Regions from separate parts of the Gilliamella sp. B2785 genome, predicted to be linked through region 1. Evidence: riboswitches for the same ligand, from Rfam matches in the RefSeq annotation. Region 1 holds a riboswitch; each other region holds the start of a gene.
What was found. Region 1 has a riboswitch for thiamine pyrophosphate ahead of thiB (thiamine ABC transporter substrate binding subunit). Riboswitches for the same ligand answer to the same signal wherever they lie in the genome.

Region 1 (10,917 bases):
AAGTGTTGCATCGTGTTTTTCCAATCACTATACTTTTTACACGGTTTTAGCTAATAGGCTAAAATTTGACAGAAAAGTATAAAATTGTAAATTAATCAAAAAATTACTTGACAGGACAGTCTAAAATGCATTATAATTTTCAACAGCCAACAGCCAACAGCCAACCTGCCAAACCTATCTTTTAAATTCGTCTAAGTCCAGCTACCAGCTTAAATTTTTTACTGAAACTTATTTTTCCACTCAATCAAGTGAAATTCTGCGAATTTTCGCGCGATCGCTTCCGCGATCCTCTTCTCGATCTTTTTTCCGATCGTTTTCCGGATCCTCTTTCAGATCCTGTTTTCGATCTTTTCCCAAATTATCCCGGCAGATTGTTTTTTCCGCGGCTTTTTTTCTTCCTTTCTCGGGTCACGCATTGACATCACAGACAACTAGGAATGCGATACAGGGTAGTGCACCTTATCTGACTTTCGACGGTGGTCGTACACGTGCAGTTGATACTAATGGTCTGCTTGGGATTACACTATCTAACGGAGCTAATTACACGCCTTCTAACAATTCATCATCTACAACCCCAATCGTCTTGCCGGTTGAGGGTCAGAGTTTTGCTGATATTCGTATGTTGGTTCCTACTGATACTGATTCAGTCGATTTAAGTACACTTATCGGTCCTCCTAATAACTATTGGGGAGATGATGATGGAGATTCTGGCGTTACTGTTATTGGTTCTTTAAGTTTATCTATCGTCGATAAAAACGGTCAAACGGTATCACGTAGTGCAGTGCCAGAGATTTGTAAGGCACCTTATAGTGTTAAGTTATCTAGTACTAACGGTACATTATCTACTCGTTACGGATTTCCTAATCGTAGTTCTTTCAATGCTAGTAATGTGACTTATTACGTCAATCCTAAGGCTGCGCCGGTGGTTTGTTTTGCCAGACCTAACTTAAGGTATGGTAAGCTTGGTGATTATACTCCTAACCCATCTTGGGATTTTGCTGGTCCTGCTTCGATGTGGGACCCTTATGATGGTTTTATCCCTCAGTCAACTGACCCATCACTTTACGGTAGAAACTTTCCTACAATTGGTGCTAACAAACTGTACTTTGATTTACTCATTGGTGGTGTTAATCAACCTTTGTCTTGGTCTCCTGTTTCTCGTGGACGTATCACAGCTACAATGACTAATTCTACTACTACAAGCGTACACGTTACTTTAACTGGTCCTTACGCTACCACATCCCAGCATAGTTCATCTAGTCCTGGCCCTGTTTCCACTCCTCCTCTGCCTCAGACATTCGAGCTGGTCGGTCGTGACAATAATGGTACTCCTGTCGTCAAATATGGTTTTACTTTGAAACAGTGGTTCGTCAATCGTGGTCGTAATCTTTACACTTATCCTAATACTTTATCTTGGTGTAATCGTATTGGTTATCGTCTTGTTAAGGTAAAGGATTTAACCAATGCAGTTCGTACAGAATCTCCTGCTATCTCTGGCGCCACTCCTTCCTCATCTGGTAATCATTACCAACGTAGAATTGGTTCAGGCTTTTTAACTGAGTGGGGGGATATAACCGGTTACTCTGGCGTTGACTTCGGCTACAATTGGTTCTGGACTAGTGACCGGAATCCTAATAGCCAGTCTGTCGTGAACATAATCGTTGGTAGTGCATCTTGGACCCAAGTTAACGACCACTACGTGCTTTGCACCTATCCTTAGTCCTTATTTCTTCGTCCTTAATCCTTAGGGCCGGGGTTGGGGGTGAGGAAAAAAGTATTAAGCAATTAAAAGCAAGCTACGAGCCAACATCGTTTAGCCATAAAAAGTGATTTTGTGGCTTAGCGATGTTTGAATTACCCGCGGGTTTATTTTTTTTATTACAAAAAAAGTTGAGGAGCGAGGTTTTTGGGGTTCTAAATCCTACTTTTTAATATTGTTTTATATGAATAATCCAGCTTTAAGCTGTGGTGTTTAGTTGTGTTTTTATATCAAAAAGTTGAGGATTTTTTGGGGATGAATTTGGTTTTATAAAACTTCCCTCAATTTTAAACGCTGAAATTTTTAAGATGTTTTTAAGTGGCGATATACCACCGATATTGAACAATATCGGTGGCTGGTTTTGTTACATTTTTTCAACCGTTTTAATACCAAGCATATCTAAACCGGTTTTAAGGGTTTTTGCCGTTAAAGATGCCAGTTTTAGACGGCTATGTTTCAAGTCTTCATTTTCGGCAGCCAAAATTGGGCAGTGCTCATAGAAGCTAGAAAATAGGGTGGCGATATCATACAAATAGGCGCACAGCACATGCGGTGTGCCTTCTACAGCAACGGTTGAAACGGTTTCATCAAATTGAATTAATCGAATTGCTAATGTTCGCTCTTTGTCCGTGCCTAAATTGATATTACCAGTTAAGCTATCTTCGTTGATATTTGATTTTCTAAACACCGACAGTACGCGTGTATAGGCATATTGTAGATATGGTGCAGTATTGCCTTCAAATGACAACATGTTATCCCAATCAAAAACATAATCGGTTGTACGATTTTTGGATAGGTCGGCATATTTCACTGCGCCAATCGCCACAGCATCAATCACTTTGGCAAGTTCTGTTGGAGAAAGATCGGGATTTTTACTTTTAATGAGTGCTTCTGCACGCTCTGTTGCTTCGTCAAGCAGGTCGTTTAATTTTACGGTATCACCTGAACGAGTTTTAAACGGCTTGCCGTCTTTACCTAACATCATACCAAACATGTGGTGTTCAAGTTTTAAGGATTCTGGTACATATTTCGCTTTATGCACGATATCCCAAACTTGTTCTAGATGTTGGTGTTGACGTGAATCGGTATAATATAAAATACGTTCAGCATGAAGTGTTTCGTAACGATATTTTACACAGGCAATGTCGGTTGTTGCATAAAGATAGCCACCATCACGTTTTTGGATAATAACGCCCATTGGTTCGCCTTCTTTATTTTTATATTCATCTAGAAATACGACGATGGCACCGTCACTTTCAACCGCTAATTTTTTCTGTTTTAGATCGGCAACAATGCCTGGTAGCATACTGTTATAGATGCTTTCGCCCATTGTATCTTCAACCGATAAGGTGACATTAAGGCGTTTATATGTGGCAATGTTTTGTGTCATGGTGATATCCACCAGTTTTCGCCACATTTCACGACAATATTGGTCACCACCTTGAAGTTTTACGACATAATTACGGGCTTTTTCGGCAAAGGCTTCGTCTTCGTCGTAATGTTTTTTTGCTGCGCGATAGAACGATTCTAAATCTGAAAGTTCCATGTCATTGGCATGTTCGTTTTCCATTTTTTCAAGATAGGCGATTAACATCCCAAATTGGGTTCCCCAATCTCCAACATGGTTGGCTCGGATAACATTATGACCAAGAAAGCTTAATACTCGGACACTAGCATCACCAATAATAGTTGAGCGTAAATGGCCGACGTGCATCTCTTTTGCTACGTTTGGTGCAGAGTAATCAACCACAATAGTTTGTGGTTTGGCTGGTAAAGTAATATTCAGTTTATCACTATTTAGCGCGACTTCGTTTTGTTCAGCAATCCAACTATCTTTTAAAAAGATATTAATAAAACCAGGACCGGCGATCTCGATTTTATCGGCAATATCATCAATATCAAGATGTTGTAAAACTTTTTCAGCTAATGCTCGTGGTGGCATTCCCAATTTTTTAGCGGTAGACATGATACCATTTGCTTGGTAATCACCAAATTGGGCTTTAGCTGATTGCTTGATTAAAGCGTCGCAGTTTTTATCAGCACCCGCCATAATCATTGCTTGAGAAACACGTTGTGTTAATAGTTGTTGAATATTCACACTGAACCTAATCGATTAAAATAAAATGCCCAATATAATACTGATAAATTGATAAATTGTCACTGTGGGATTAGTTAAGGACAAGTAAATAGCTGATTCTTTTATAAACAAAATTTTTTTATTTAGATGTAATTTATTAACTTAATTATAAAATAGATAAAAAAATAAAGAGAAAACAGGTGCCGAAATTTATTTAACTACCTGATTATCAATATCCTTTTGCTCTTTTCAACGTTGGTGTTTGCTCAAGGCCATCTGCAACAACTCAGATTCACAATTGACAAAATAGTATGATAATTATGGTGAAAATATCTTTTTGGATGAATATGCAAAACTCACTCCCCCCTTAAATAAGCAAGAAATCGATTTTCCGATTACAAATGGGGCTAAGCCGAAATTTTATAAAGCTATCAGTTTGATCAAGCGCAGTTACTCTCTTCCAAAATCATAGATAAGTTTGCAGGCAACCGTTGAAGGTAACTATTTACAATTATACCTTCACCCTCTAAACTAATGTCGTTCTCAACGGGGTGCCCTAGTGGGCTGAGAGTGTCAGATTGACTGACATAACTCGTCGAACCTGAACTGGATAATGCCAGCGGAGGGATTTGAGTTATTATATCTGCTCAAACCTTTTGTCTTTTACCTATTTCTTTGGAGGCAAAATGTTTTGTAAAAACTTTTTACTACCTGTTATTTTTCTATTTTCACTTTTTAACCCATTAGCCAATGCAGAACTGCCTACTTTGACGGTTTATAGCTATAATTCCTTTATGTCACAATGGGGACCCGGTGAGGCTATCAAAAAAGGGTTTGAAGCCCAATGCAATTGCCAACTTGAGGTTGTGACATTAGGTGATGGTGTGTCGGTTTTAAATCGTATTCGTCTTGAAGGCGATAAAACGAATGCGGATGTTATTTTAGGGTTAGATAACAACCTATTAGAGCAAGCCAAACAAGCGAATATTCTTATTCCTCATCAAATCGCTAAACCCGACAATCTCAACACCAATTGGTGGGATGATAGTTTTATGCCTTATGATTTTGGTTATTTTGCTTTTATCTACAATAATAACAAAGTCAAAAATCCACCTCATTCTTTACATGAATTGGTCGAAAATAAAGCCGGTTGGAAAATCATCTACCAAGATCCAAGAACCAGTACACCAGGACTCGGTTTACTATTTTGGGTAAAAAAAGTTTATGGTGATAAAGCAGCCGAAGCGTGGCAGCAAATCGCTAAAAACACGGTGACGGTCACCAAAGGTTGGAGCGAAGCTTATGGTATGTTTTTAAAAGGCGAAGCGGATTTTGTCCTTAGTTACAGTACATCGCCAGTGGCACATATCATTAATGAAAACGAGCATCACTACGAGGCAGCTATTTTTGATGAAGGGCACTATCGTCAAGTTGAAGTAGCCGGAATCATTAAATACAGTCAAGAAATTGACCTAGCGCGCCAATTTTTACGTTATTTGCTGACACCTGAAGTCCAACACCAATTTGCTGAGAAAAATGTGATGTATCCGATTATCAAAACGGATCTACCTAATGCCTTTGCGCAAATTAATTCGGTCAATAAATCGTTAGAATTTGAGCCAGCAGAGATTGAAAAACATCAAAAGGCTTGGATTCGAGAATGGCAATCGGCAATTAGTAAATAGATCCGTATCGCCAATGTTGAAATTTAAATCGTTATTACCCGGAATGAGTGCAGCGAGCTTAATACTCATTATTTTAAGCTCGGCACTTATTGCTATTTGGCGATTTGCCTTAGAGTCAGGAAATTTGACGATTTATCTTGATAGTTATGTACTTCATATTGTTTGGATCACTTTTTATCAAGCTTTGTTATCGACAATACTTTCGCTGGCATCAGCAATATTAATGGCTAAGGCGCTCTCCTTTATTGATTTTAAAGGTAAAAAGTTACTGATAAAAATAATGCCAATTACCTTTATTTTACCCGCTTTAGTGGTTGTGACAGGGTTGTTGTCGGTATATGGGCAACAAGGTTTACTGGCTTACATTTGCCAAGTACTGCATATCCCATTTTCATTTCCTATTTATGGCTTGCAAGGTATTTTGTTGGCTCATGTTTTTTTGAATTTTCCTTATGCTTGTGTGCTCTTTTACAAAACATTAAACAGTGTTGCGATAGAACAAAGACAGCTAGCGGCACAACTTAATTTTTCAACATTTACCTATTTTAAATTACTTGAATGGCCGTTACTTCGTAGACAAATATTGCCTATGGCAGCACTTATTTTTATGCTCTGTTTTTCGAGTTTTGCCATAGTGCTTGCATTGGGTGGTGGTCCAAAATACACCACGCTGGAAGTGGCTATTTATCAAGCGGTGCGAGACTTTGATCTATTACAAGCCGCATTACTATCTTGCGTGCAGTTGGTTTGCTGTATTGTTTTTATCAGCTTGATGCAGAAAATAAATAGAAATGATAGAAAGCTGAGTGTTAAATTTAGTCACTCCAACTATCAATTACCGATAACCAATTGGCTAAAAATGATTAGCATGATCATTATCGTAATAGGGGGATTATTTATCCTGTCTCCGATGATTACCATACTTTTTCAAGGTTTCTATTTTTTCCAAATCTCATTACTCACATCGATGTTGCAACAAGCCTTACTCTATTCAATCCTTATTGCTATAGGTTCGGCTATGATAGCGATGTTACTTGGGTTACTTTTGCTATGGACCAATTGCCGACTATTGATTAACCAACAACGTCAATTAAGTAATCGGCTTATGATGGTTGCCTCCTTGATATTAGCTATACCAAACATGGTATTAGCATCGGGATTGTTTTTATTGTTATTCGGTTTTAGTCATAACACTGTTTTTATCTGCTTATTAATTATGGTTTGTAATGGGTTAATGGCGTTACCTTTCATCCTTAAAAATTTAGCTACGCCGATGTATGATATTACGGCACGCTATTGGCAGTTAACCCAAACCCTTAATATCAATGGATTAATGCATTTTTATTTGGTCGATTTTAAGGGGTTAAAAAGCCTTATGTTGATGAGTTTTGCCCTTGCTGCCATATTGTCATTGGGCGATTTTGGGGTAATAGCTCTGTTTGGCGGGCAGTCGGTGACCACGTTACCTTATTATTTATACCAACAGATATCGCATTATCATTATCAAGAAAGTATCGTGACAGCCGCGATATTATTACTTTTATCTTTTAGTTTATTGGTTGTGATGGATTATGATCGAACTTCAAAAAATTGAATATCAATATGACAACTTCAACATGCACTTTACGCTAAATATTGCTGCTAAAGAGCGGGTTGTTATTGTCGGACCAAGTGGCGCGGGCAAAAGTACATTACTTAGCTTGATTGCGGGGTTCATCTTTCCTAAATCAGGACAAATCATTTTAAATAACCAAAATGTCACAACAACGTTACCCGGTAAACGCCCTGTATCGATGCTATTTCAACAAAATAACTTATTTAGCCATCTAACGGTTGAACAAAATATTGCTTTAGGCATCAAGCCGACATTAAAACTGAGTCGAGCTGAACAAATGACTATTAATGATATTCTGGTTCGTGTCGGGCTGGAAGGCTTTAACCATCGCTATCCCGAACAGCTATCGGGTGGCCAACGGCAACGCGTGGCACTGGCTCGCTGTCTTATACAACATCGTCCTATATTATTATTAGATGAGCCATTTTCTGCTCTTGACCAAGCTCTGCGCTTTGAAATGTTGGCATTGGTGAATCAGGTTTGTAGTGAATTTAATCTGACCTTAATGATGGTATCGCATTATCTGGATGAGTCACTTAGCCATTTTTCTCGCTGTGTGGTTATTGAAAATGGAAACGTCATTTTTAATGCAGAACCAAAACAGCTAGCTGAAAATCAAGAGATAGCTAAATTGTTAGGGATAAGTTATTATTCATAATTAGAACCTTCCGTAAAAAAAGTTGAGGAGTGGGTTTTTTGGGGTTCAAAATTCTGTTTTGCAATGTTGTCTCAAATAAGTAATTCCGCTTTAAACTATGGCGTTTTTTAGTAGCTGTTTTTTCCATTAAAAAAAGTTGAGGAGCCGGGTTTTTGAGGTTTTAAATTTCACTTAAAACTTTTAAATGATCATAACCACTATTTTAAATACTAAAATAATTTTTTCAGGATCAATAACCGTGATTCTAAAGATTTGTAATGATGATAATCTTTAATTAAAACAGCGCTTAATCAATTATCATCTAGATCCTTTTTAGATCCTATTTACAAAAGTTAACCCAATTGAGCGAAAAAAAGTGTTGCATCGTGTTTTTCCAATCACTATACTTTTTACACGGTTTTAGCTAATAGGCTAAAATTTGACAGAAAAGCATAAAATTGTAAATTAATCAAAAAATTACTTGACAGGGTAGTCTAAAATGCATTATAATTTTCAACAGGCAACAGGCAACAGGCAACCTGGCCAACCTATCTTTTAAATTCGTCTAAGTCCAGCACCCAGTTTAAATTTTTCACTGAAGCTTATTTTTCTACTCAATCAAGTGAAATTCTGCGAATTTTCGCGCGATCGCTTCCGCGATCCTCTTCTCGATCTTTTTTCCGATCGTTTTCCGGATCCTGTTTCAGATCCTGTTTTCGATCCTTTTCCCAATTATCCCGGCAGATTGTTTTTTCCGTGGCTCTTTTCCTTCCTTTTTCGGGTCACGCATTGACATCACAGACAACAGCAAATCAGATACAGGGCACTCCTCCTTATCTGACTTTCGACGGTGGTCGTACTCGTGCAGTTGATACTAACGGTCTGCTTGGGATTACGCTATCTAACGGAGCTAATTACACGCCTTCTAACAATTCATCATCTACAACCCCAATCGTCTTGCCGGTTGAGGGTCAGAGTTTTGCTGATATTCGTATGTTCGTTCCTACTGATACTAATTCAGTCGCTTTGAGTTCTCTTATCGGTCCTCCTAATAATTATTGGGGAGATGATGATGGAGATAGTGACGTTACTGCTACTGGTCGTTTAAGTTTATCTATTGTCGATAAAAACAATCAAGTTGTATCACGTAATTCCGTGTTAACGACTTGTAATTCACCTTATAAGGTTACGTTATCTAGTACTAACGGTACATTATCTACTCGTTATGGTTTTCCTAATCGTAGTACTTTCAGTGCCCGTAATGTGACTTATTACGTCAATCCTAAGGCTGGGGCTGTGGTATGTTTTGCTCGTCCTAATTTGACTTACGGTACAGGTGATTTTGCTGGCCCATCTTCGACGTGGGACCCTAATAAAGGTTTTCTCACTCGGTCAACAGACCCGTCCTCTTATGATCAAAATTTTCCTACTACTGGCGCTAATCGACTGTACTTTGATTTAGATATTAGTGGTAGTAGTCAGCCATTGTCTTGGTCTCCTGTTTCTCATGGTGGTATCACAGTTGCAATGTCTAATTCTACTGCTACAAGCGTACGCGTTACTTTAAAGGGTCCTTACGCTAGTTCATCCGAGCAGGAGTCATCCATTCCTGTTTCTATTTCTAAACCTACTTTGCCTCAGACCTTCGAGTTGGTCGGTCGTGATAGTCGAGGTAATGCTGTCGTCAGATATGGTTTTACTTTGAAGCAGTGGTTCGTCAACCGAGGTTCTAAGCAGGACTATTATTCTCGTGCTTTATCTTGGTGTAATAGTATTGGTTATCGAATGCCTAGCGTAAGGGATTTAACCAATGCATCTTGTCCTGACAACGATTCTTTCTGTCGTAGTTCAGTCGGCGCCACCCCTTCCTCACCTGGTAATTGGTACATGCGTCATATAGGTTCTGGCTTTTTCACGGAGTGGGGTGGTATGTCTGATTATTCAGGCGTTGGCTTCCTCTACGACCCTTGGTACTGGACTAGTGACCCGGGTGTTGGTAACCAGTCTATCGTGGACCCGAACGACGGTCACGTGAGTTTGTTCTACCACAGCAACTACACACTTTGCGCCTATCCTTAGTTTTTATTTCTTCGTCCTTAATCCTTAGGCCGGGGGTGGGAGTGATAAAAAATAGTATTAAGTGATTAAAAGTAAGCTGACTCAACGAGTCAACGTCGTTTAGCCATAAAAAAGCGATTTTGCGGCTAAGCGACGTTTGAATTACCCGCTAAGGCGGGTTTGTTTTTGAGGTTTTTTATTACAAAAAAAGTTGAGGAGCCGGGTTTTTGAGGTTTTAAATTTCACTTAAAACTTTTAAATGATCATAACCACTATTTTTAATACTAAAATAATTTTTTTAGGATCAATAACCGTGATTCTAAAGATTTGTAATAATGATAATCTTTAATTAAAACAGTGCTTAATCAATTATCATCTAAATCTTTTTTAGATCCTATTTACAAAAGTTAACGTAAATGAGCGAAAAAAAGTGTTGCATCGTGTTTTTCCAATCACTATACTTTTTACACGGTTTTAGCTACAAGGCTAAAATTTGATATAAAAGTATAAAATTACAAATAAATCAAAAAAATACTTGACAAGGTAGTCTAAAATGCATTATAATTTTCAACAGGCAACAGGCAACAGGCAACCTGGCCAACCTATCTTTTAAATTCGTCTAAGTCCAGCACCCAGTTTAAATTTTTCACTGAAACTTATTTTTCCACGCAATCAAGTGAAATTCTGCGAATTTTCGCGCGATCGCTTCCGCGATCCTCTTCTCGATCTTTTTTCCGATCCTTTTCCCAATTATCCCGGCAGATTGTTTTTTTCGTGGCTTTTTTCCTTCCTTTTTCGGGTCACGCATTGACATCACAGACAACTAGGAATGCGATACAGGGTAGTGCACCTTATCTGACTTTCGACGGTGGTCGTACTCGTGCGGTTGATGTTAACGGTCTGCTTGGGATTACACTATCTAACGGAATTAAATATACACCTTCAACCAATACTTCATCTTCTTCAGCACCAATCGTCTTGCCGGTTGTGGGTCAGAGTTTTGCTGATATTCGTATGTTCGTTCCTACTGATACTACTTCAGTCGATTTAAGTACACTTATCGGTCCTCCTAATAATTATTGGGGT
Region 2 (10,917 bases), on a different contig from region 1:
TCTGGTCATATTGGTAAAAAGATCGCAGCATCATTAGCCAGTACTGGTAGCCCAGCATTTTTTATGCATCCATCTGAAGCATTACACGGTGATTTAGGAATGGTGACCGAGAATGATGTCGTGATTTTGATTTCTTATTCAGGAAGAGCTAAGGAATTTCAATTTATTTTACCCATTCTTGCAGCAATGAATATCCCAGTTATTGCCATAACAGGTGGACTTGATTCCCCATTAGCATTAGCTGCGCAAGCAGTGCTGGATATTTCAATCGAAAAGGAAGCGTGTCCAATGGGATTAGCTCCAACCTCAAGCTCAACTAATACGTTAATGATGGGCGATGCGCTGGCAATTGCCGTTATGCGAGCTCGTGGATTTAAGGAAGAAGATTTTGCTCGTTCACATCCAGCTGGCAGTTTAGGCGCTAAACTATTAAATCATGTAAAAGATATTATGCGTAAGGGTGATTTAATTCCTAGAGTACCACAATCAGCAACAGTACTTGATGCCATGTTAGAATTAAGTCGTACTGGTGTGGGGTTAGTTGCAATATGCCAAGATGATAATAAAATAGTTGGCGTTTTTACAGATGGCGATTTACGCCGTTTGTTACTAAAACATGGTACATTACAAGATAATATTGTCGATGTAATGACAAGTCCAGGACATCAAATACCTGAAACTTGGAAAGCGGTCGAAGCTTTAAAATCATTTAATGATCATAATATTACTGCTGCACCTGTGGTAAATAATCACGGCGAATTGGTTGGTGCGCTGAATATTCATGATCTGCATCAAGCAGGTATTAGTTAATCGATTAATAAATACCTGTTGCAAAATGGGGCTATCTATTGAGATAATTACCGACCTAAATTTTTGTCGTTAGACGGAGATCCAAGTAAGTTACACAATTCAATACCGAAATGATGAGTTATTTAAGTCATTATAAATTGATATTGTGTTGTAAATTTTAACCAAAATTAATAGATGATGAAACTACAATGGCAGAAAAGCGAAATATCTTTCTAATTGGCCCTATGGGGGCAGGAAAAAGCACAATAGGCCGACAAATTGCACAACAGTTAGGTATGGAATTTTTTGATTCTGACCAAGAGATCGAGAAACGTACAGGTGCTGATATTGCATGGATTTTTGACTTAGAAGGTGAAGACGGATTCCGAGCCAGAGAAGAGAAAGTCATTAATGAGTTGACTGAAAAACAAGGTATAGTTCTTGCTACTGGTGGTGGTTCGATTTTATCTAAAGAGACACGTAACCGTTTATCAGCTCGCGGTATTGTAGTTTATTTAGAAACTACAATAGAAAAACAGATGGCAAGAACCCAGAAAGATAAGCGTCGTCCTTTATTACAAGGTGGCAATACTCCCCGTGAACTTTACGAAGAATTAGCCGAAGAGCGTGATCCACTTTACGAAGAGATCGCTGATATTACGATTAAAACTGATGAGCAAAGTGCTAAAGGTGTTGCTGGATATATTATTGAAAAAATAGAACAAATTTAAAATTTCAATTTTTTAAATTCGGCTGGCCATGAGGCAATAAACCATTTGAAAGGAGTTAATATGCGTGTAGATAAAGATGATCGTTATATACCAGAACAATCAAGTAAGTCTTCTACGCCTTCTTTTAGTATATCAACTTTTTTTCAGCATTATTCGAAGAAAAAATTGATTATTATGGGATTAGCTTTAGCTATTATTGTCTTGTTGGTTTGCTTTGTGATATCTCGTCCTTCAAAAAAAACAACCATACTGACTCCTCCGGAAGTCAATGGTGTTTCGTCGACGCAAACGCCTGATTCAACAACCAGTGGCGATAGTGGGGCGTTAGCGCAAGGTCAACAAAATTCTGCACCTGTGCCACCAGCCCCAATTAATAGTAATGTTAATGAGCACGATAATGGGGTTAGTCAACCTCCAGCATCAACACAGTCAACATCGGGTTCTAGACCAGAGCTGCAACCAACGGGTAACAGTACAACTCAAAATACTAGTGGTTCATCAACTAATTTAAATAAACCAATAAATCCAGATAGAGGCAATCCTACTGTTTCTAACTCAAATAATAGTGTAATAACAGGTAATAATTCAACTTCGATTGCCAAAATTAAGAATGATCAGTTTTCAATTCAACTTAGTTCTTCTAGTTCAGTTGATGGTTTGAAAAGATTGGTTAAAGAACATAATCTTACTAATTACCAAATTTATGAAACCAAACGAAATAATGTTAAATGGTATATCTTAGTTAAAGGTACATATGATTCTGCTGACGAAGCCAGAAAAGCGATCAAATCTTTACCAAGTGCACTACAAAAAGATAAGCCTTGGATTAAATCTGGCGAAACAATTAATAAAGAAAAATCAGCAAAATAGGAGTTTCCGTTGAAGAAGCAACGAGCCTTTTTAAAATGGGCTGGAGGAAAATATGAGCTTGTGGACACAATTAAACAATATCTACCAGAAGGGGACCAACTCATTGAGCCCTTTGTAGGCGCTGGTTCTGTTTTTTTAAACACAAACTTTAAAAGTTATATTTTAGCTGATATCAATCATGATCTAATTGCGTTATTTAGGTTATTACAATCCAATCCTGATAAGTTTATTAATGATCTTAAGCTATTATTTAATCATCAGAATAATCAAGCTGAGGCTTTTTATCAGCTACGAGATGTCTTTAATTATAGTAAAGATCAATATCTACGATCGCTTTTGTTTGTCTATTTGAATCGCCACTGTTATAACGGTTTATGTCGCTATAATAATAGCGGGCTTTTTAATGTACCCTTTGGACGTTACAAAACTATCTATTTTCCTGAGAAGGAGCTCTACTATTTTGCTCAAAAAGCACAAAAAGCTGAGTTTATTTGTACTCCTTATCATGAAGCAATGAAAATGGCAAAACGCAATTCTGTCATTTATTGTGATCCGCCTTATCTTTCTCCAAATGAATCTATCGGTTTTACGGCTTATTATTCCAATAATTTTGGTTTTGAAGAACATAAGCGATTGTCACAATTAGCTGAAAAAATAGCTTATAAAAAAAATATTCCTGTACTACTATCAAATCACGATACAGAGTATACCAGAACGTTATATAGTAAAGCGCGCCATCTTTACCGTGCAGAAATGCGACGCTCAATTAGCTGTGCTGGCGAAGGACGCAAAAAAATTGATGAAATATTAGCCTTGTACCAAAAATAACCTATTTTATGTATAAGGTTTTATTAGTAGAGGTATGTTATGAAAGAGTTTATTATTGCACCATCAATATTATCCGCTGATTTTGCTCGACTTGGAGAAGATACGCAGAAAGTATTAGACGCTGGTGCCGATGTTGTCCATTTTGATGTAATGGATAACCATTTTGTACCAAATTTGACGATGGGTAGTATGTTTTGTAAGGCTCTTCGTGACTATGGTATTAAGGCTCCGATTGATGTTCATTTGATGGTTTCGCCGGTTGAAGATTTAATTACCTCATTTGCCAAAGCTGGCGCAACTAATATCTCTATTCACCCTGAAGCTACTATTCACCTTGACCGTTCTTTGCAATTAATTAAAGATCATGGTTGCAGTGCGGGAATTGTACTTAATCCTGCAACGCCGTTAGATTATTTAGATTATGTGATGGATAAAGTCGACATTATTTTATTAATGAGCGTTAATCCAGGTTTTGGTGGACAATCATTTATACCAAGTACTCTAAAAAAATTGCAACAAGTTAAACAGCGCATTATTGAGTCTGGCAGAAAGATTCGTTTAGAAATTGATGGTGGTGTTAAAGTTGATAATATCGCTGAAATTGCCAGAGCGGGTGCTGATATGTTTGTTGCTGGTTCGGCAATATTTGGTCAACCGGATTATAAAGCCGTAATTGATGCAATGCGTAAAGAATTAGAAGGTGTTAACCATGGCTAAGTTAAATGATATTCAAGCTATTGCTTTCGATTTAGATGGAACTTTAGTCGATAGTGTGCCTGGCCTTGCCTTAGCTGCACAAAAGATGTTAGCAGATTTGGAGTTACCCACCGTTACTAATGAGCAAGTAAAAAACATGGTCGGTAATGGCATTGATGTCATGCTCGAACGCGTATTCAACGTGATTGGTCGCAATCCGTCTAAAGAGGATTTCAATAAAGCGAAACAGTTGTTTAATCATCATTATGATAAGGTTATGGATGAGCAAACAACGCTATTCCCGCATGTTAAAGAAACCTTAAAAACGCTTTATGAAAATCATTATCCCTTAGCTTTAGTTACCAATAAACCTGCACAATTTTTACCTGCTTTATTGACGTCATTAGGTATTAAAGAATACTTTTCATTGGTACTTGGTGGTGGTGATGTGATTAAGTTGAAACCACACCCTGCCCCACTTTATCAAGTCATGGCAACCTTTGGATTGTTTAGTGATCAGTTGCTGTTTGTTGGTGATTCAAAGAATGATATTACTGCTGCTAAAAATGCTAATTGCCCGACTGTAGCATTAAGTTATGGTTATAATTATGGGGTGTCGATTGCATCTAGCAAGCCTGATTTTTTATTTGATGATTTTAAAGATATTTTAACCTTATTACCTCAGCCAAAGGCTGATGCAAAAAAATAATGAGTATAAATTAGGAATAAATTATGAGTAAACCAATTGTATTTAGTGGCGCTCAGCCATCAGGAGAACTAACATTAGGCAACTATTTAGGGGCTTTGAAGAATTGGGTGTCTTTGCAAAATGAATATGATTGCGTTTATTGTATTGTCAATCAACATGCGATCACGGTCCGTCAAGATCCTAATAAGTTGCGAAAAGCAACACTTGATACGTTAGCGCTTTATTTGGCGTGTGGTATCGATCCACAAAAAAGTACTATTTTTGTTCAATCACAAGTACCAGCTCACGCTGAATTAGGTTGGGCGTTGAACTGTTATACTTATTTTGGTGAACTGAGCCGTATGACGCAGTTTAAAGATAAGTCATCTCGTCACTCTGAAAATATTAACGCCGGGCTATTTGATTATCCAGTATTAATGGCTGCTGATATTTTGTTATATCAAGCTAATTTAGTTCCTGTAGGTGATGATCAGAAACAACATCTCGAGTTATCACGTGATATCGCTATGCGTTTTAATGCACTTTATGGCGATATTTTTACTGTTCCTGAGCCGTTTATTTCTAAAGTAGGTGCTCGTGTGATGTCTTTACAAGATCCAACCAAAAAGATGTCTAAATCAGATGAGAATCGTAACAATGTTATTGGTTTACTTGAGAATCCGAAAGATGTCGAGAAGAAGATTAAACGGGCAATGACCGATTCAGACGAACCACCTGTTGTACGTTATGATTCAAAAAACAAAGCCGGTGTTTCAAATCTGTTAGATATTTTGACAGGTATTACAGGTAAGCCGATTGCTGAACTTGAAAAAGAGTTTGAAGGCAAAATGTATGGTCATCTAAAAACCGAGGTGGCGAATCAAGTTATCGAGATGTTAACCGGTTTACAAGCAAAATATCATCAATATCGAGATGATGAAAATTATCTTCTTTCAATTATGCAAGAAGGAGCACAAAAAGCTCGCGCTAAAGCAGAGCCTACGTTGAAGAAGGTTTATGACGCAATCGGTTTTGTATAATCTAAAATAAGATTGCGATTATTACTAAACAATATCAAACGGCTTTAATTGATATGAGCTCTATTGTTCTAATAATGAGTTAGCTTGAGGCCTTTTGATTATAATAGGTTTATTATGAAAATTATCATTCTTGGTGCAGGCCAAACTGGTAGTGCACTTGCTGAATATCTAGTAACTGAAAAGCAGAACGATGTGACTGTCGTTGATGAAGATCATGATAAATTGCAATCTTTGCAAGAGCGTTTTGATTTACAAGTTATTTGCGGTAAATCCTCTTACCCACAAGTATTAGAGAGTGCTGGCGCGGAATCAGCCGATATGTTAGTTGCCGTTACCAATTCTGATGAAGTAAATATGATGGCTTGTCAGATTGGGCATGTGATGTTTAATATTCCACAAAAAGTTGCTAGAATCCGTGCTCCTGAATATAACGATGAAAGATACCCATTCTTCAATAAAGATTGTATCAACATCGATCATATTATTGCTCCTGAAAACTTAATTACAAATCATATTAGCCAATTAGTTCAATATCCTGGTGCTCTACAGTTTGCTTCGTTTTATGATAATCGTGTCTGTTTGGTTGCTGTAACCGCTTATTACGGTGGTGCGTTAGTGGGGAGCGAACTATCCGAACTTAAAGAGCATTTACCACATGTCGAAGCGCGTGTTGTTGCTATTTATCGTCAAAATCGTTTTATTCGTCCAATAGGTTCGACTTTAATTGAAGCTGGAGACATGGTTTATTTTATTACCCCTCCCCTCAATATTAAAGCAGTAACCAGTGAACTACAAAGGCTAGAAAAACCTTATAAACGTATTATTATTAGCGGTGGCGGTGGCGTTGCCATTGCTTTAGCTAAACGTTTAGAGAATGATTATCAAGTTAAGTTGATTGAACGTAATGCAGAAAAAGCTGAATTAATAGCTGAGCAGTTAGTTAATACCACCGTGTTACATGGTGAATCATCAGACCAAGAATTATTATCACAAGAGCAAGTCGAGTTAACCGATCTGTTTGTGGCGGTCACTAGCGATGATGAAGCCAATATTATGTCATCTATGCTGGCAAAAAGAATGGGGGCAAAAAAAGTCATCGTTCTTATCCAGCGACAAGCCTACTTAGAATTGATTAACGATAGTGTTATTGATATCGCGATTTCACCACAACATGCCACTATTTCAGAACTACTAAGCCATGTTAGGCAAACGGGTGTAGTTAAAGTTGTCTCATTACGCCAAGGTGAATCGGAAATTGTCGAAGTAGTTGCTCGTGGTGAAGCGGAAAATTCAAAATTAGTCGGTAAAAATATTAACAGTTTAAAATTACCTTCAGGTGCTACGATTGGTGCCGTGGTTCGTGGTGAAGATGTAATTATAGTAAATACGGATTTAATGATTGAAGATGGCGATCATTTAATAATTTTCTTACCGGATAGACGAGCCATTAGTGATATAGAAAGATTATTACAATAACTTGTTTAATTTTTAAACTCAGTTCATAATAGATTCAATTTTATCCAAATTTGTTATTTAGACTCGGGGTGTTTTTTGTTAGAGCAAAAAACTGAGAATTTACCCGTTGAACCTGATCTGGATCATGCCAGCGTAGGGAAGTCTCTGTCTTAATTACCGCTTTTGACACATTCTTCCCTTAATATTATTTATTAGATAAGGAAAGAATATGTCGGTCATTAAATTATTTTCAAATCAAGATGCCATTCCTTTTATTGAGCAAGTTCATCAGAAGCGACCTTTAATCCATTGTATTACCAATGATGTGGTACAAAATTACACCGCTAACGTTCTTTTGGCGATTGGGGCTTCACCAGCGATGGTGGTAGCTGAGCAAGAAGTTGAGGACTTTGTTGCCATTGCAAATGGTTTGTTAATTAATATTGGTACGATCAATAGTCATAGCGCTAAAAGCATGTTACTAGCCGCCGCAAAAGCTAATCAAACTCCTTGGGTATTAGATCCTGTCGCAGTTGGAGCAGCATTGAAATATCGCACTGAAATTGCTAAGCAATTATTAAAATTTAAACCGACAGTTATTCGAGGAAATGCTTCAGAAATTCTAGCATTAAGTGGTCAACAATCATCATCAAAAGGGCCTGATGGACTGGATTCTACTGATTCTGCATTAAATGCGGCAATGCTATTAGCCAAGAAATATCAAACCATTGTTGCAATAACAGGTGAGACCGATTATGTCACAGATGGTGAGCAGGTTTATAGCATTGTTGGGGGTGATATCGCGCTAACACAAGTAACTGGTACTGGTTGTTCATTATCTGCGATTGTGGCAGCATTGATTGCAAGTTCTGAAGATCATTTAAAGGCTACTGCTTCAGCCTGCTTTATGATGAAAAAAGCGGGTGAACTCGCTAATAAACAGCAAGGGCTAGGTACTTTTGCTATGTCAATTATTGACCAACTTTCTCTTTTCACCACAAATAAGGATTTTTGATGAAGAAGCAACTTGATTTAACACTCTATTTAGTACTTGACCCAGTACTTTGTGATGGCATAAATGGTATGGTTAATACCACTAAGTTTGCAGTTGAAAATGGTGTTACTGCCGTTCAATTACGTTCAGAACAAGAATATTCAGGTAGAAATTGGTATAAAGCTGCCCAAGCTTTAAAAGAAGTATTAATCGACACTCAAGTTCCACTATTGATTAATGATCATATTGATATAGCTTTAGCTGTCGATGCCGATGGTGTTCATGTTGGACAAAGCGATCTACCTGTCGAAGTTGCACGACGATTAATTGGAGAAGATAAATGGATAGGGCTTTCAGTCTCTAATTATTCGCAACTTGAGCGCGTTCCTTGGCAACTAGTCGATTATCTAGGTATTGGTCCTATCTATCCAACCCCCACCAAAAAAGATGCAGCAGAAGCAATAGGCATCGCCCAATTGACTGAACTTGTTAAAGCAAAACAATGCCCTGCCGTTGCGATCGGTGGTATCGGTGTAAACAATTTAACTGAAGTGATTCAAACTGGCATTGAAGGTATTGCCGTTGTATCCGCAATTTGCGGGCAAGGAGATATTGCTAAGGCCACATCTGATTTGATTAGAAAAATAAGACAAGTAAGATAGGAAATTAAACCATGACAACAGTTTCATTAACTATAGCTGGTAGCGATCCTAGTGGCGGTGCAGGTATTCAGGCCGATTTAAAGGCCTTTTCAGCGCTTGGCGCTTATGGGATGTCAGTCATTACTGCTTTAACCGCACAAAGTACACAAGGTGTTAATAGCATATACCCAGTGCCACCCGAATTTGTTGAGGCTCAATTTAACACACTTTATCAAGATATCCATATTGATAGCGTTAAAATCGGTATGCTGATGAATAAAGAGATTGTAACCACGGTTAATCATCTATTAAGCAATAATCCTATTGCCAATATTGTTCTTGATACGGTAATGATAGCCAAAGGGGGGCATCCTTTATTGAGAAATGATGCCATTACCGCTATTCGAGAATTGCTATTACCATTCGCCACCATCATCACCCCTAACCTTCCAGAAGCAGCAGCATTACTTGATTGTCATGAGGCACAAAACGAAGATGAAATGCAACAACAGGGTTATGAGCTACTCAAATTAGGCTGTCAGGCAGTATTAATGAAAGGAGGGCATTTGCCAAGTCAAGAAAGTCCTGATTATCTAATCACGCCAACTAAGATCATCAGAATGGCATCACCACGTATCCAAACTAAAAACACACATGGTACAGGTTGCACATTATCGGCAGCTATTTCAGCATTACTACCAAAATATGAGTTAGAAGAAGCCGTTAAACAAGCAAAAAAATACCTACAAGGTGCCATTGAAAATGCAGATAATTTGAAAATTGGTAAAGGAATTGGACCTACTCACCATTTTTATCAATGGTGGAACACCGCAGGAAAAGGCTAGAAAGCTAAATGTGGTATTTTCGGCAAACGCTATTTTCAACAGCTATATACTTCATCGACAATCCGTGCCAATGAAGTATATGAAAACTTTTTTAGTGCATTATCTAGTCAAATAGAGGCTATTGGATATTTGTATTATCTAGTATTTAAGCGATTGTCTTAATCGTTTAAAATGAGAAATTGTAAATAGTATTGCCTTAATACGAAATACCCACAAACTCAAACCCCGCTTGATTAACGGCTTGAATTGCAGCTTCTTGTGAGATAGTACCACCTTCTATATCAACTTCATGTTTCGCTAAATCAACAGTCACTTTAGCTTTAGGATCAATATCATTAATTGCTTTAGTAATGGTTTTAACACAATGTTGACAACTCATATTATCGACGATTAATTTCATCATTATCCCCTTTTGTTATCTATAATTCATCTAGTGCAACGTTGGAACATCTATAATTAAAATAAATTTGTCTGCCATATAAAGTATAGTGATTATATTACGCCAATAAGCCTACAAAAAAAACACCTCAGAATAGTGAAAATTTATAAGATTTATATCTGTTATTAATAAAACGTAATGATTGAGCGTTTCTGCTCCTTTATACTCAAATAAACCATGGTGCCAAGAAAAATAAGCAAGGTTATCCTTCAAGAATAAAAAATGAATAACAGAAATAATCGACTTATACAAAATTAGATTGTATATTTATTCATCTATGTGGTTTTGATAATAAAGTTAGTTTTTGTTTTTAAATATAATTTTAACTTAGATGTATAGTTCCATTTTTATTTTTTCTCATAAACGATATTCAGGTTAATTAGGAGCCTAAAATGCAGCATATTATGGAAACGATTAGAAAAACAGAACAAGAATTTGTTGATATTCGACATCAGATTCATAAACATCCTGAGTTAGGTTTTGAAGAGAAAAAAACCAGTGATTTAGTTGCAAATAAGCTATCTGAATGGGGCTATGAGGTTCATCGTGGTCTAGCAAAAACTGGCGTCGTTGGTGTTTTGAAAAATGGCGCTTGTAATAAGAAAATAGGTATTAGAGCTGACATGGATGCATTACCTATTGTTGAAGCTTCGGGTAAACCTTGGAGCAGTGTTAGCCATGGTAAATTCCACGGTTGTGGTCATGATGGGCATACCACTATTTTGCTATGTGCAGCTAAATATCTTGCCGAAACACGCAACTTTGATGGGACTTTACATGTCATTTTTCAACCAGCTGAAGAGTTGTTATATGGTGGGAAAGTGATGGTCGATGAGGGTTTATTTAAACAATTTCCTTGTGATGTGATTTTCGGTATTCACAATATGCCCGGATTTAAGGA
Region 3 (10,917 bases), on a different contig from region 1:
TGGATAACGTATTTATTCAAGACCTTCTCCCCAAAGAACTCGGTTTTGATATGAACTTCCATATTCTTACCTTCCTACCGGGTGCAAGTCATGGCTATATCGAAACCCATGTACAAGAACACGGCGCCTACTTACTTAGTGGTGAAGGTATGTACCTACTTGATAACCAGTGGATACCGGTTAAAAAAGACGACTACATCTTTATGGGAGCCTATGCGCTACAAGCGTGTTACTCTGTTGGCCAACAACCACTGAGTTATATCTACTCAAAAGATTGTCATCGGGATGTGGACATCTAAACAAAAATAAAGGACACCGTATGGAACTAATAGTTATTGCATTAGGTGGTAATGCGATTTCAAAACGAAATGAATTACTCTCTATTGACAACCAATACCAAAACATCAACAGCACGACCCAATTTATTGCCAAATTAGCCAATAAATATCGACTTGTTATTGTTCACGGCAATGGACCACAAGTTGGATTACTTGCTCTACAAAATGCCAGCTACCCAAGCGTACCCGCCTACCCGCTTGATGTCCTTGTTGCTCAAACACAAGGCATGTTAGGGTATATGATACAGCGAAGCTTACAGCAATATGTCAACCAAGTTACCTGCGTATTAACACAAGTCGAAGTAGACAGCAACGACCCATCATTCAAAGATCCAACCAAATTTATAGGTCCGGTATATCAACCTGAAGAACAACAAAAACTACAAGTCCAATATGGTTGGCAATTTAAACAAGATGGCAAATACCTAAGACGCGTTGTTGCATCCCCAAAACCGAAAAAAATTATCGAACTTAATACCATCAAAGAGCTAATTAACCAAGATACCATCGTCATCTGCAATGGTGGGGGCGGAATTCCCGTAATAAAAGATAAATCGGGTTATAAAGGTATCGAGGCGGTTATCGACAAAGATCATAGCGCTGCCCAACTGGCAATCGAACTAAAGGCTGACCACTTAATGATATTAACCGATACTGACGCCGTTTATGAAAACTGGGGCACACCTGAGCAAACCGCTCTAGGCAAGGTTGATACCAAACGAATACAACCAATGGCAATCGATGATGGTGCTATGGGACCAAAAATCAAATCCGTTATTGAATTTGTCGAACAAACTGGCAATACCGCCTATATTGGCAACTTAACAGATATCGAATCGCTATTAGCACAAACAAAAGGCACTATCATCACCAAATAGCGACTATAGATAGGAGTGATAAAATGAGACTAGACAGACAGACACTACACAACTTAATTGCCAAAAAACTACATAAAGCTGGATTAACTCAAGAGCACGCCGATATTGCTGCCGATACGCTTGCATTTGCTGATGCACGAGGCATCCACTCGCATGGCGCCGTACGAGTTGAATATTATGCTGAACGCATTGCAAAAGGAGGCATGACTCACTCCCCCAATGTCACCTATAAAGAAACCGGTCCATCATCAGCAATATTAGATTTTGATAACGGATGCGGATTAGTTGCCGCTAAAGTTGGTATGGACAAAGCCATAGAAATGGCGAAGAAAAATGGCGTTGCCGTAGTCGGAATTCGTCGAATGTCACATAGTGGCTCGCTTTGTTACTTTACCGAAATGGCAGCTAAACAAAACTTAGTCGCCATATCCATGTGCCAATCTGACCCAATGGCGGTTCCTTATGGTGGCGCAGAAGAATTTTTTGGAACCAACCCAATCGCATTTGCAACACCAACGAACGACGAAAGGATTGTCTCATTTGACATGGCAACCACTGTCCAAGCTTGGGGAAAAGTCTTATACGCCAGATCAAAAGGCGCCTCCATTCCCCCAACATGGGCGGTTGATGAACATGGTGAACCAACAACCGATCCCCACAAAGTAAACGCCCTACTACCAATAGCCGATGCCAAGGGTTATGGACTAATGATGATGGTCGATGTACTTTCAGGCATATTACTTGGCTTACCATTTGGTAAAAACGTTTCATCAATGTATGCGGATCTATCCCAAGGGCGCAACCTTGGTCATCTGCATATTGTGATCAACCCACAATACTTTGTTGGACTCGAAATCTTTAAACAAACCATGTCAGCTATGCTTGACCAACTAAAACAAACCAAACCAGCCAAAGGCAATAGTGAAATCTTCTTTCCAGGCGAAAGAAGCAAAAAACGTGAAGCCGATTACTTAAAAAATGGCATAGAGATAGTTGATGATATCTATAATTATTTAATTAGTGATGATATTCATTACAATCGTTATGATCATAAAAATAAATTTGCCGAATAATATCAAGGTTTCAAAAACCCCGCTCCTCAACTTTTTTAAACATCTTAAAAAATCCGCCTCAAATGAGGCGGATGGCTTATCGCTTTAAAACAACAATATTGTTTTCTATCACTCGATAGGCGTTGACTCTTAGTTTACTTTTAATGACTTAATACTATTTTTAATCACCCCACTCCCAGCCTAAGGATTAAGGACAAAGAAATTAGAACTAAGGATAGGTACAAAGCCCGTGGTGGTTGTGGTTGTAGCCATAGTACGCCGGATACACCCAACCACTGTTCATTAACACGATAAACAGGCCGCTACCCTTCGGGTCACTAGTCCAGCAAAAAGCGTCTAGAAAGCTGTCAAAGCCAGAGTAATCGCCTATAATGCCCCACTCAGCTAAAAAGCCAGAACCTATATGACGCATGTACCCATTCTCAGGCGAGGAAGGGGTGGCGCCGACTAAACCATGACACAAAGAATCGTCGTTAGGAGGACAAGATGAATTGGTTAAATCCTTTACCTTAGGTGCTCGATAACCAATACTATTACACCAAGATAATGTATTAGAAGGAGTGTCCTGCTTAGAACCACGGTGGACGAACCACTGCTTCAAAGTAAAACCATATTTAACAACAGGAGTACCATTATTATCACGACCGACCAACTCGAAGGTCTGAGGCAAAGTAGGTTTAGAAATAGGAATAGGACTGGATGAATTAATCTGGGATTCGGTAGCGTAAGGACCCGTTAAAGTAACGCGTACCCCTGTAGTAACTGGTGAATTTGTCATAGTAGCAGTAATACCACCCTTAGATATCGGAGACCAAGACAACGAACCTCCACCACCTATATCTAAATCAAAGTACAGTCCATTAGCACCAGTTGTAGGAAAGTTTCTACCGTAAAGTGATGAATCAGTTGACTGAGGAATAAAACCATTATACGGGTCCCACATCGAAGATGGGCCAGCATGATAATCTGTACCAAAACCCAAACCAGGTCTGGCAAAACAAACCACCGGCGCAGCCTTAGGATTGACATAATAAGTCACACTATTGGCACGTAAATCACTACGATTAGGAAATCCGTAACGAGTAGATAATGTACCGTCAGTACTAGATAGCGTAACCTTATAAGGTGCCTTACAAATCTCTGGCACGGTACTACGTGATACCGTTTGACCGCTTTTATCGACGATAGATAAACTTAAAGAACCAGTAACAGTAACGTCACTATCACCATCATCATCCCCCCAATAATTATTAGGAGGACCGATAAGTGTACTTAAATCGACTGAATTTGTATCAGTAGGAACGAACATACTTATATCAGCAAAACTCTGACCCTCAACGGGCAAGGAGATTGGGGTTGTAGATGATAAATTGGTAAAAGGCGTATATTGCGTACCATCAGATAGTGTAATCCCAAGCAGACCGTTAGCATCGACCGCACGTGTACGACCACCGTCGAAAGTCAGATAAGGCGGAGTACCCTGTATCTGATTTGCTGTTGTCTGTGATGTCAATGCGTGACCAGAAAAAGGAAGGAAAAAGACCACGAAAAAAACAATCTGCCGGGATAATTGGGAAAAGGATCGAAAACCGGATCTGAAAGAGGATCCGAAAAACGACCGGAAAAAAGATCGAAAAGAGGATCGCGGAAGCGATCGCGCGAAATTTCGCAGAATTTCACTTGATTGCGTGGAAAAATAAGCTTCAGTGAAAAATTTAAACTGGGTGCTGGACTTAGACGAATTTAAAAGATAGGTTGGCCAGGTTGCCTGTTGCCTGTTGCCTGTTGAAAATTATAATGCATTTTAGACTACCTTGTCAAGTAATTTTTTGATTTATTTGTGATTTTATACTTTTATATCAAATTTTAGCCTATTAGCTAAAACCGTGTAAAAAGTATAGTGATTGGAAAAACACGATGCAACACTTTTTTTCGCTCATTTGTGTTAACTTTTGTAAATTGGATCTAAAAATAATCTAAGTTGCAATTGGTTATCTATTGTTTTAATTAAGTATATCATCATTACAAATCTTTATAATCAGAACGATTGATCCTGAAAATTTTATTTTAGGGCTTAAAACAAGAATTTTGATCATTTAATAATTTTTAAGTGAAATTTAGAACCCCAAAAACCCCGCTCCTCAACTTTTTTTGCGATAGGAACCTCAAAAATAAACCCGCGGGTAATTCAAACGTCGCTAAGCCGCTTAATCGCTTATTATGATTTCTTCGACTATTTAATTTTTAAATACATATCCTCTCCCTTTACGAAAGGATTTTATGCAATAACTTATTTGATCATATTTCATCCATTCGTAAGTCTGAATTTTTTCTAAATGATAGTTATGATCTTTTACTACATTTCTATTTTAATTAGTTTTTGTTCGTTTTATAATCAATCCCCTCAACTTCTTACAATCTTCGATTTTTAATAAAAACAATGTGTTAATTAAGAGTAAATTTTCAACGCAAGGGAGTATTAACATGAATGATGGGTTAAAGCTAGAAAAAATAAAAGCCTTATTTGAAAAACTTGAATTACCCGATTTTAATAGCTCATCAATAATTTATGGTTCTATCCACCCAAAACTTTGGAGATTTGCACTTTTTCAGGGCGCAGCCGCTTTTGATATTAAACACTACCTTATTTATTTTAATTCCGATGAAATTATTTTAATTGGCTTAACTCTCGGTGCAGATTTAACGAATGATGTTATTCGAATACCAATGACGTCAATTTCAAATTTCAAGTTCAAGAAAGGCTGGATTACCAGTAAATTTGAATTTACTATGGCTGGAAACAAAAGATATCCATTTATAGTACCTAATTTTGTGTTCATCGCAAAATGGCAAAAGCCAAATTTAACCCATATTGTTTCCACCTATTTTAATCAATAATTAACTCAATTATCTTTTACCTATATGATGAAAAATAATTACCTAATATATTGTATTATTGGGTAATTTAATTTCATTTTTTACGTTTAATGTGTGATGCAGTCCTTGCCCGCATCGGAAATCCGTGAATTTGATTATAGTGCTTAGCGCTTTATAAAAAGTCCGAATATGTTCTAACTTGCATATTTCTGTTTTCTAGTTTAATTTATCGTCACTAACCCATTCACTTTTTGAGATGAGACATGACGATATCATTTAAAGAGCAGCAACAACGGATCAATTTTGTTAAACAATTTTTTGCTGAGCAATTAGCTAATAATTTATCACTAATTGAAGTTCAAGCCCCACTTTTGAGTCAAATTGGTGATGGTGTTCAGGATAATTTATCTGGGACTGAGAAGGCGGTTCAGGTTAATATTAAGAGTATTCCTGATGCGCAATTTGAAGTGGTTCATTCACTCGCTAAATGGAAACGCAAAATATTGAGCCAACATAATTTTCCAGTTGGTGAAGGTATTTATACCAATATGAAAGCGCTTCGCCCTGATGAAGATAAGCTCTCCCCTATTCACTCTGTTTATGTCGATCAATGGGATTGGGAAAAAGTGATTCGTCCTGAAGATCGCAATCTTGCTTATTTAAAACAGACGGTAGAGAAGATTTATAGTGCCATTAAGGCTACAGAAAAAGTGGTTTCAGAAAAATATCATCTTTCTTGTTTTTTACCAGAGTCGATCACTTTTATGGATAGTGAGCAGTTATTAAAACGTTATCCTAATTTGTCACCAAAAGAGCGCGAAAACGCGATTACTAAAGAGTTAGGCGCAGTATTTTTAATCGGTATTGGCGGTGATTTGTCAAATAAAGAAAAACACGATGTGCGCGCCCCTGATTATGATGATTGGAGTAGCGATAATGAGATGGGTTCTAAAGGATTAAATGGTGATATTTTAGTTTGGAATCCAGTTTTAAATAGTGGTTTTGAAATTTCGTCAATGGGTATTCGCGTCGATCCTGAGACGTTAAAACGTCAATTAAAATTAACCAATAATGAAGATCGTCTCCAATATGCTTGGCATAAGGCATTAGCTAATGGTGATTTTTTACAGACAATTGGTGGCGGGATTGGACAATCTCGACTAACTATGTTGCTTTTACAACAACATCATATTGGGCAAGTCCAAGCAAGTGTTTGGGATGATGTAACCAAGCAAAACTATCAACAACTTTTATAATTCATGCTCAGCATGTTTTATCTAAAATGGTAAAACATGCTGTTTACTAGTCACTTTTATCCAATGCCATTTGCCAAAAATTTATTTCCAGTTGCGTCGCTTGCTTAAATATTTGGCTTAATTGTTTAAATCGGTTTTCACTAATATTAAGTAATTGTTGTTCTATCCAAGCAATTTCTTTTTGTACTGCTTGTTGAAACTCCTTACTAGCATACATCTCAATCCAAGAGCGATATGGGTTGTTTTCTTCCCAACCTTGAATCCAATTGGCAATCATGCCATACCCAATTAAACAGGGTGCCATTGCTATGTGTATATCTAATATATCGCCGTGTAATCCTATATCAAGCACATAACGTGTATAATCGCTATTGGCTTTGGCTTCCTTTAATGTGCTTAGTTCATATTCAGATATGTGCCATTTTTTGCAATATTCAATATGCAGATCGAGTTCAACTTCAACAATGGTTTTTAAACTCTCTAATGATTGCCGAATTTGAGCAATGTCGTGACTTTTATATACTGCAAGTCCCCAAGCTCGGGAAAAGTTGATTAAAAAAAGATAATCTTGTTTAAGGTAGTATTGAAAGCAGGTTAAGTCTAATGTGCCTTTTCCTAATTGTTGAACAAAATCATGTTGAATATAGTGTTTCCACTTGCTTGATTCAATCAGTGAGTTAAATGATGGCATAATGACTCCTTTTTTGACAAATTCGCTATAAGGAGTTAAACAGATTTCTATAATAGACGTGTTTTAAACTCCCTTCGTCGGTATTAACCGAATCAGGTTCAACGGGTATAATCTCAGCCTATAGCACCCCGGTTAAACAAATTATAAAATTTATAAAATGGTTACTTAAATTTCTCTTTATTCTGCTTTTTGTTCAGTTTCCTGAGATTCTGTAGAAGTCGGCTCTGGAGTTTGAACTTTTTCTACTGGTGCCGAAGCTGGCGTTTGAACTGGAGCGTTACTAGGGCTGTCGCTCTCGACGGGTTGTGGTGTGATTTCAACAGGTGTTTCAGGCTCATCTTTAACTGATTTTGATGATGGTGTACGAATATAAACAATGCTTTGTTTACCTCGATCACATGATCCAACGATTTTACCTTCAATATTTTGTTCACCTTGAGGAACAAGTTTTAATTGGAAGCTATTTTCATTAACACCGTTATTTTTAATTTTTTCGGCGATATTTGCACTAATTTCGTCACAATTGGACGCAGATGCAATAACTGGGAGACCTAATAATAAAACTACTGCTAACTTTTTCATGATCTTTCCTTAAGATTATCGAGTAACTGATGCATTATAAAACGATTGTTTAAACTGTCCATATCGTTTTGAATAACGCTGCAAATAAATTTTATCAATAGATTTGAAAAAGCTAGCTTAGTATAGATTTTTTAGTTAATTCTGCTCTTGGTGTTGGTTTTCGAGTAATTTTAATTTATCTAGAACCCATGAGCGAATATCGGATAATTCGGCTTCAGATAATTGATTTACAAAGTCTCTTTTTGCGTGGAGTTGTTTGCGATCTTCTTCAGTCAAAACCACACCTTTTAAATTTAATAATACCTCTTTACGGTACATTGAGTAGATAAAATCTTTTATCAAATCATCGGAAAGATTAATATCAGCCATGGTGATTTCCTTATTTTATAAAACTCATTTGTTAATCATCAAATTTAGTTAATCTTTGTATAAATAACATTCTGATAGATTTTAAAGATGAATCCAGCCTAAAAAATAGGCTGACTTTTACTATAGTCTAATCACTATTAGATAACAATAGTAAATCGATAAATTAAATTAATTGATTAAATTATTCACTTTATTATTTGATAAGTATTTAACAAACCTGTTGATAACTCAATAACAATATAATAATTAATAAGTTATATGCAAGGTTAATTTTTAATCTTCTCTGATTTCTCAATTTTTGAGTAACAATTATCTAGCCTATTTCACAAAAATTGTGATTATAAAAAAATACAGCATATATTATGCTGTATAAAGAAAATATAAGGGAGTTAAAACAAGAATTTATAAAGCAGTAATAAACGCGGTTAAACCAAATAATACCCCTGGAAAATTAGCTATTGCAATTGGCCAATCCTTTTTTTGTCGTAATAAGCCATAACAGACCCATAATGAGCAGTTAATTGCTGCCGCTAAAGGTTGAGTTGGATTAGCTTTAAATCCATGAAGATTGTCGATAATTTGTGGGATATACGATACGTACATTCCTAATGATGCAAGTGTTGCGATAACACCCAAATAGTGAAAAGCTTTTGGAGAAAGATTCAAAATCAGCCTACCTGCTTATATATGAAAGGAGCAAATAATCTAACATATATAACAAGTGAGTTAAATATTGGTGTACCGTGGTTTCAGATAATATTTTGTAAATAAAATGATAAGATTTTTTATGTGAATCTATTTTAAGTAATCGGATATGGTTTTTAATAATAAATGTTATTGCTACGAAGGCCTTATATCAAGCGCAAATTGTTATATCATATAATGTAGCTAATAAGGCATAAAAACCGCGATTTTTTGATAGTTTTGTGATTATTTAGCTGAGATTCAATCCAATAATGAGATTTGAAGTTTACCGATTAACCCTGCCTTGTTTGTCTGGGCCGTTATGATCTATTTATTAACGCCAAATACCTGTTAGAACAATCAATAAAAACTTAGTTCGCTTTATCTCATCAAATCTTTTGCAAAATGACCATAACTTAAACGTATAGCGCCAACTCGATCCCCAAAGTCAGTGCCTTGTGACACGATTATATGCTTTGCTAGTAATTGATTTAAAATAGCCAACTCCTGCGCCTGACTGCTAACGGGCAAATGGGCATATAGATGAAAACCGCCTGTGGGTATCTGGTAATTGATGTCACCTTTAAAATAGTCATCAAGCCAATCTATTAGTTGGTTAGCCTTCTGTTTTAATTGCTGGCGTAACCATTCTTGATGGGATTGGTAGTGATGAGTCAAATATTCTTCAGCTAAAAGTTGCGGTAATATACTTAATCCCGAGTCAATGTGATGCCTTATATTGGCTAGTTTTTCGATAATTTCTTTCGGTGCAATCATCCAACCAATACGTATGTTGCGACCAATATATTTGGATAATGATCCTAAATAGATAACTTGATTACTGGTATCATATTTTTTTATCGGGTCGATATGACTCTTTTGATCAAAAGTTAACCCACTATAAGCATCATCCTCAACAATACCAATACACTGCTTTCGACAAAATGCCAATATCTGTTTTTTTCGATGATTACTCATCACACATCCCGTTGGATTTTGAAATATTGGATTTAGAAATAGCCATTTAATTTGCCGTTCTAAACTGACTTTTTGTAAACTCTCTAAGGTTATCCCTTCGGCATCACACTCAATACCATATAACCGCAAGCCTGCTGCTTGAAATAGTGGTAATGAATAGAAATATGAAGGTGATTCAATGCCTATTGCATCGCCAGGTTTTAATAATCCTTGAGTAATTAAAAAGAGGGATTGCTGCGTTCCTGAGGTTATTAAAATTTGATCGGTATCAACCATCATGCCAAATTGGTTCAACATATAATTTGCGATCTGCACTTTGAGTGTGGGTAGACCCAATTGCAATGTGTCGCTTTGCTTTTCATAAGCAACCATTTCATGAGAGGTGATATTGGGTAACATTAATTTGGGCATCATATGAGTTGGTAAATCGCCATTAGCCAAATCACAGATGTTCGCCATTTGCTGACGAGTCTGAAATACTTTTTGTTGATATACGCTTTTGCGATTTTGATAGAAATGGGCTGGTAGTCGCCAGTTAATAGTGGAGTAAGCTTGAAGCCCCCATTTTTGATCATTAATAAAGGTTCCACTACCCTGCTTACGAACCAATATATTTCGTTCAGTTAAGATATCTAGTGCATGGACAATAGTTGAGCGGTTAACGTGCAGATTTTTAGCCAACTCTCGCTCTGATGGTAATCTCTCACCCGCTATTAATACCCCTTGTTCAATGTAATTTTCAATCAACTGGATCACTTTTTTAAATAGTGCTCCGTCAAAAGCCGCTAATTTTTGTTTATTCCACATCGTCTATCAGTTTTTTGATTTATGCATAATTGGATGGGTTAATTATAGTCCAATTGGCTGTTTATTGTAGCAATTTTATTTTGAATAATAGTTTATTTAATTAGGAGTAATCATGAAAACAGGTACACAAACAGTAAAACGTGGCATGGCACAGATGCAAAAAGGCGGTGTGATTATGGATGTAGTTAATGCCGAACAAGCAAAAATTGCTGAGCAAGCAGGTGCAGTGGCTGTAATGGCTTTAGAACGTGTTCCCTCTGATATACGCGCTGCTGGAGGCGTAGCACGAATGGCTGATCCAACAATCGTTGAAGAAGTGATGAAAGCAGTCACCATACCTGTTATGGCAAAAGCGCGAATCGGTCATATCGTTGAGGCACGCAT

Region 2: it holds a riboswitch for thiamine pyrophosphate, as region 1 does, so the genes downstream of both, thiM (hydroxyethylthiazole kinase) here and thiB (thiamine ABC transporter substrate binding subunit) in region 1, are expected to answer to the same signal.
Region 3: it holds a riboswitch for thiamine pyrophosphate, as region 1 does, so the genes downstream of both, tenA (thiaminase II) here and thiB (thiamine ABC transporter substrate binding subunit) in region 1, are expected to answer to the same signal.

The regions. Positions count from the first base shown of each region.
Region 1 is NZ_JAFNNC010000001.1:307,538-318,454, reverse strand. It holds gene J3U24_RS01445 (hypothetical protein) at 416-1,720, shown strand; gene argS (arginine--tRNA ligase) at 2,124-3,857, opposite strand; TPP riboswitch at 4,374-4,482, shown strand; gene thiB (thiamine ABC transporter substrate binding subunit) at 4,523-5,521, shown strand; gene thiP (thiamine/thiamine pyrophosphate ABC transporter permease) at 5,535-7,115, shown strand; gene thiQ (thiamine ABC transporter ATP-binding protein ThiQ) at 7,093-7,794, shown strand; gene J3U24_RS01420 (hypothetical protein) at 8,530-9,852, shown strand; gene J3U24_RS01415 (hypothetical protein) at 10,606-10,917, shown strand, end outside.
Region 2 is NZ_JAFNNC010000003.1:33,005-43,921, forward strand. It holds gene gutQ (arabinose-5-phosphate isomerase GutQ) at 1-810, shown strand, start outside; gene aroK (shikimate kinase AroK) at 999-1,520, shown strand; gene J3U24_RS04425 (SPOR domain-containing protein) at 1,581-2,390, shown strand; gene J3U24_RS04430 (Dam family site-specific DNA-(adenine-N6)-methyltransferase) at 2,400-3,218, shown strand; gene rpe (ribulose-phosphate 3-epimerase) at 3,258-3,935, shown strand; gene J3U24_RS04440 (phosphoglycolate phosphatase) at 3,928-4,623, shown strand; gene trpS (tryptophan--tRNA ligase) at 4,647-5,642, shown strand; gene trkA (Trk system potassium transporter TrkA) at 5,757-7,118, shown strand; TPP riboswitch at 7,173-7,274, shown strand; gene thiM (hydroxyethylthiazole kinase) at 7,327-8,112, shown strand; gene thiE (thiamine phosphate synthase) at 8,112-8,753, shown strand; gene thiD (bifunctional hydroxymethylpyrimidine kinase/phosphomethylpyrimidine kinase) at 8,765-9,577, shown strand; gene J3U24_RS04470 (heavy-metal-associated domain-containing protein) at 9,774-9,980, opposite strand; gene J3U24_RS04475 (M20 aminoacylase family protein) at 10,409-10,917, shown strand, end outside.
Region 3 is NZ_JAFNNC010000006.1:39,946-50,862, reverse strand. It holds gene allE ((S)-ureidoglycine aminohydrolase) at 1-299, shown strand, start outside; gene J3U24_RS07980 (carbamate kinase) at 320-1,216, shown strand; gene allD (ureidoglycolate dehydrogenase) at 1,240-2,289, shown strand; gene J3U24_RS07970 (hypothetical protein) at 2,498-3,835, opposite strand; gene J3U24_RS07965 (hypothetical protein) at 4,774-5,187, shown strand; gene asnA (aspartate--ammonia ligase) at 5,430-6,422, shown strand; gene tenA (thiaminase II) at 6,469-7,113, opposite strand; TPP riboswitch at 7,166-7,254, opposite strand; gene J3U24_RS07950 (DUF1161 domain-containing protein) at 7,291-7,695, opposite strand; gene J3U24_RS07945 (hypothetical protein) at 7,831-8,064, opposite strand; gene J3U24_RS07940 (SemiSWEET family transporter) at 8,467-8,730, opposite strand; gene J3U24_RS07935 (PLP-dependent aminotransferase family protein) at 9,130-10,533, opposite strand; gene pdxS (pyridoxal 5'-phosphate synthase lyase subunit PdxS) at 10,643-10,917, shown strand, end outside.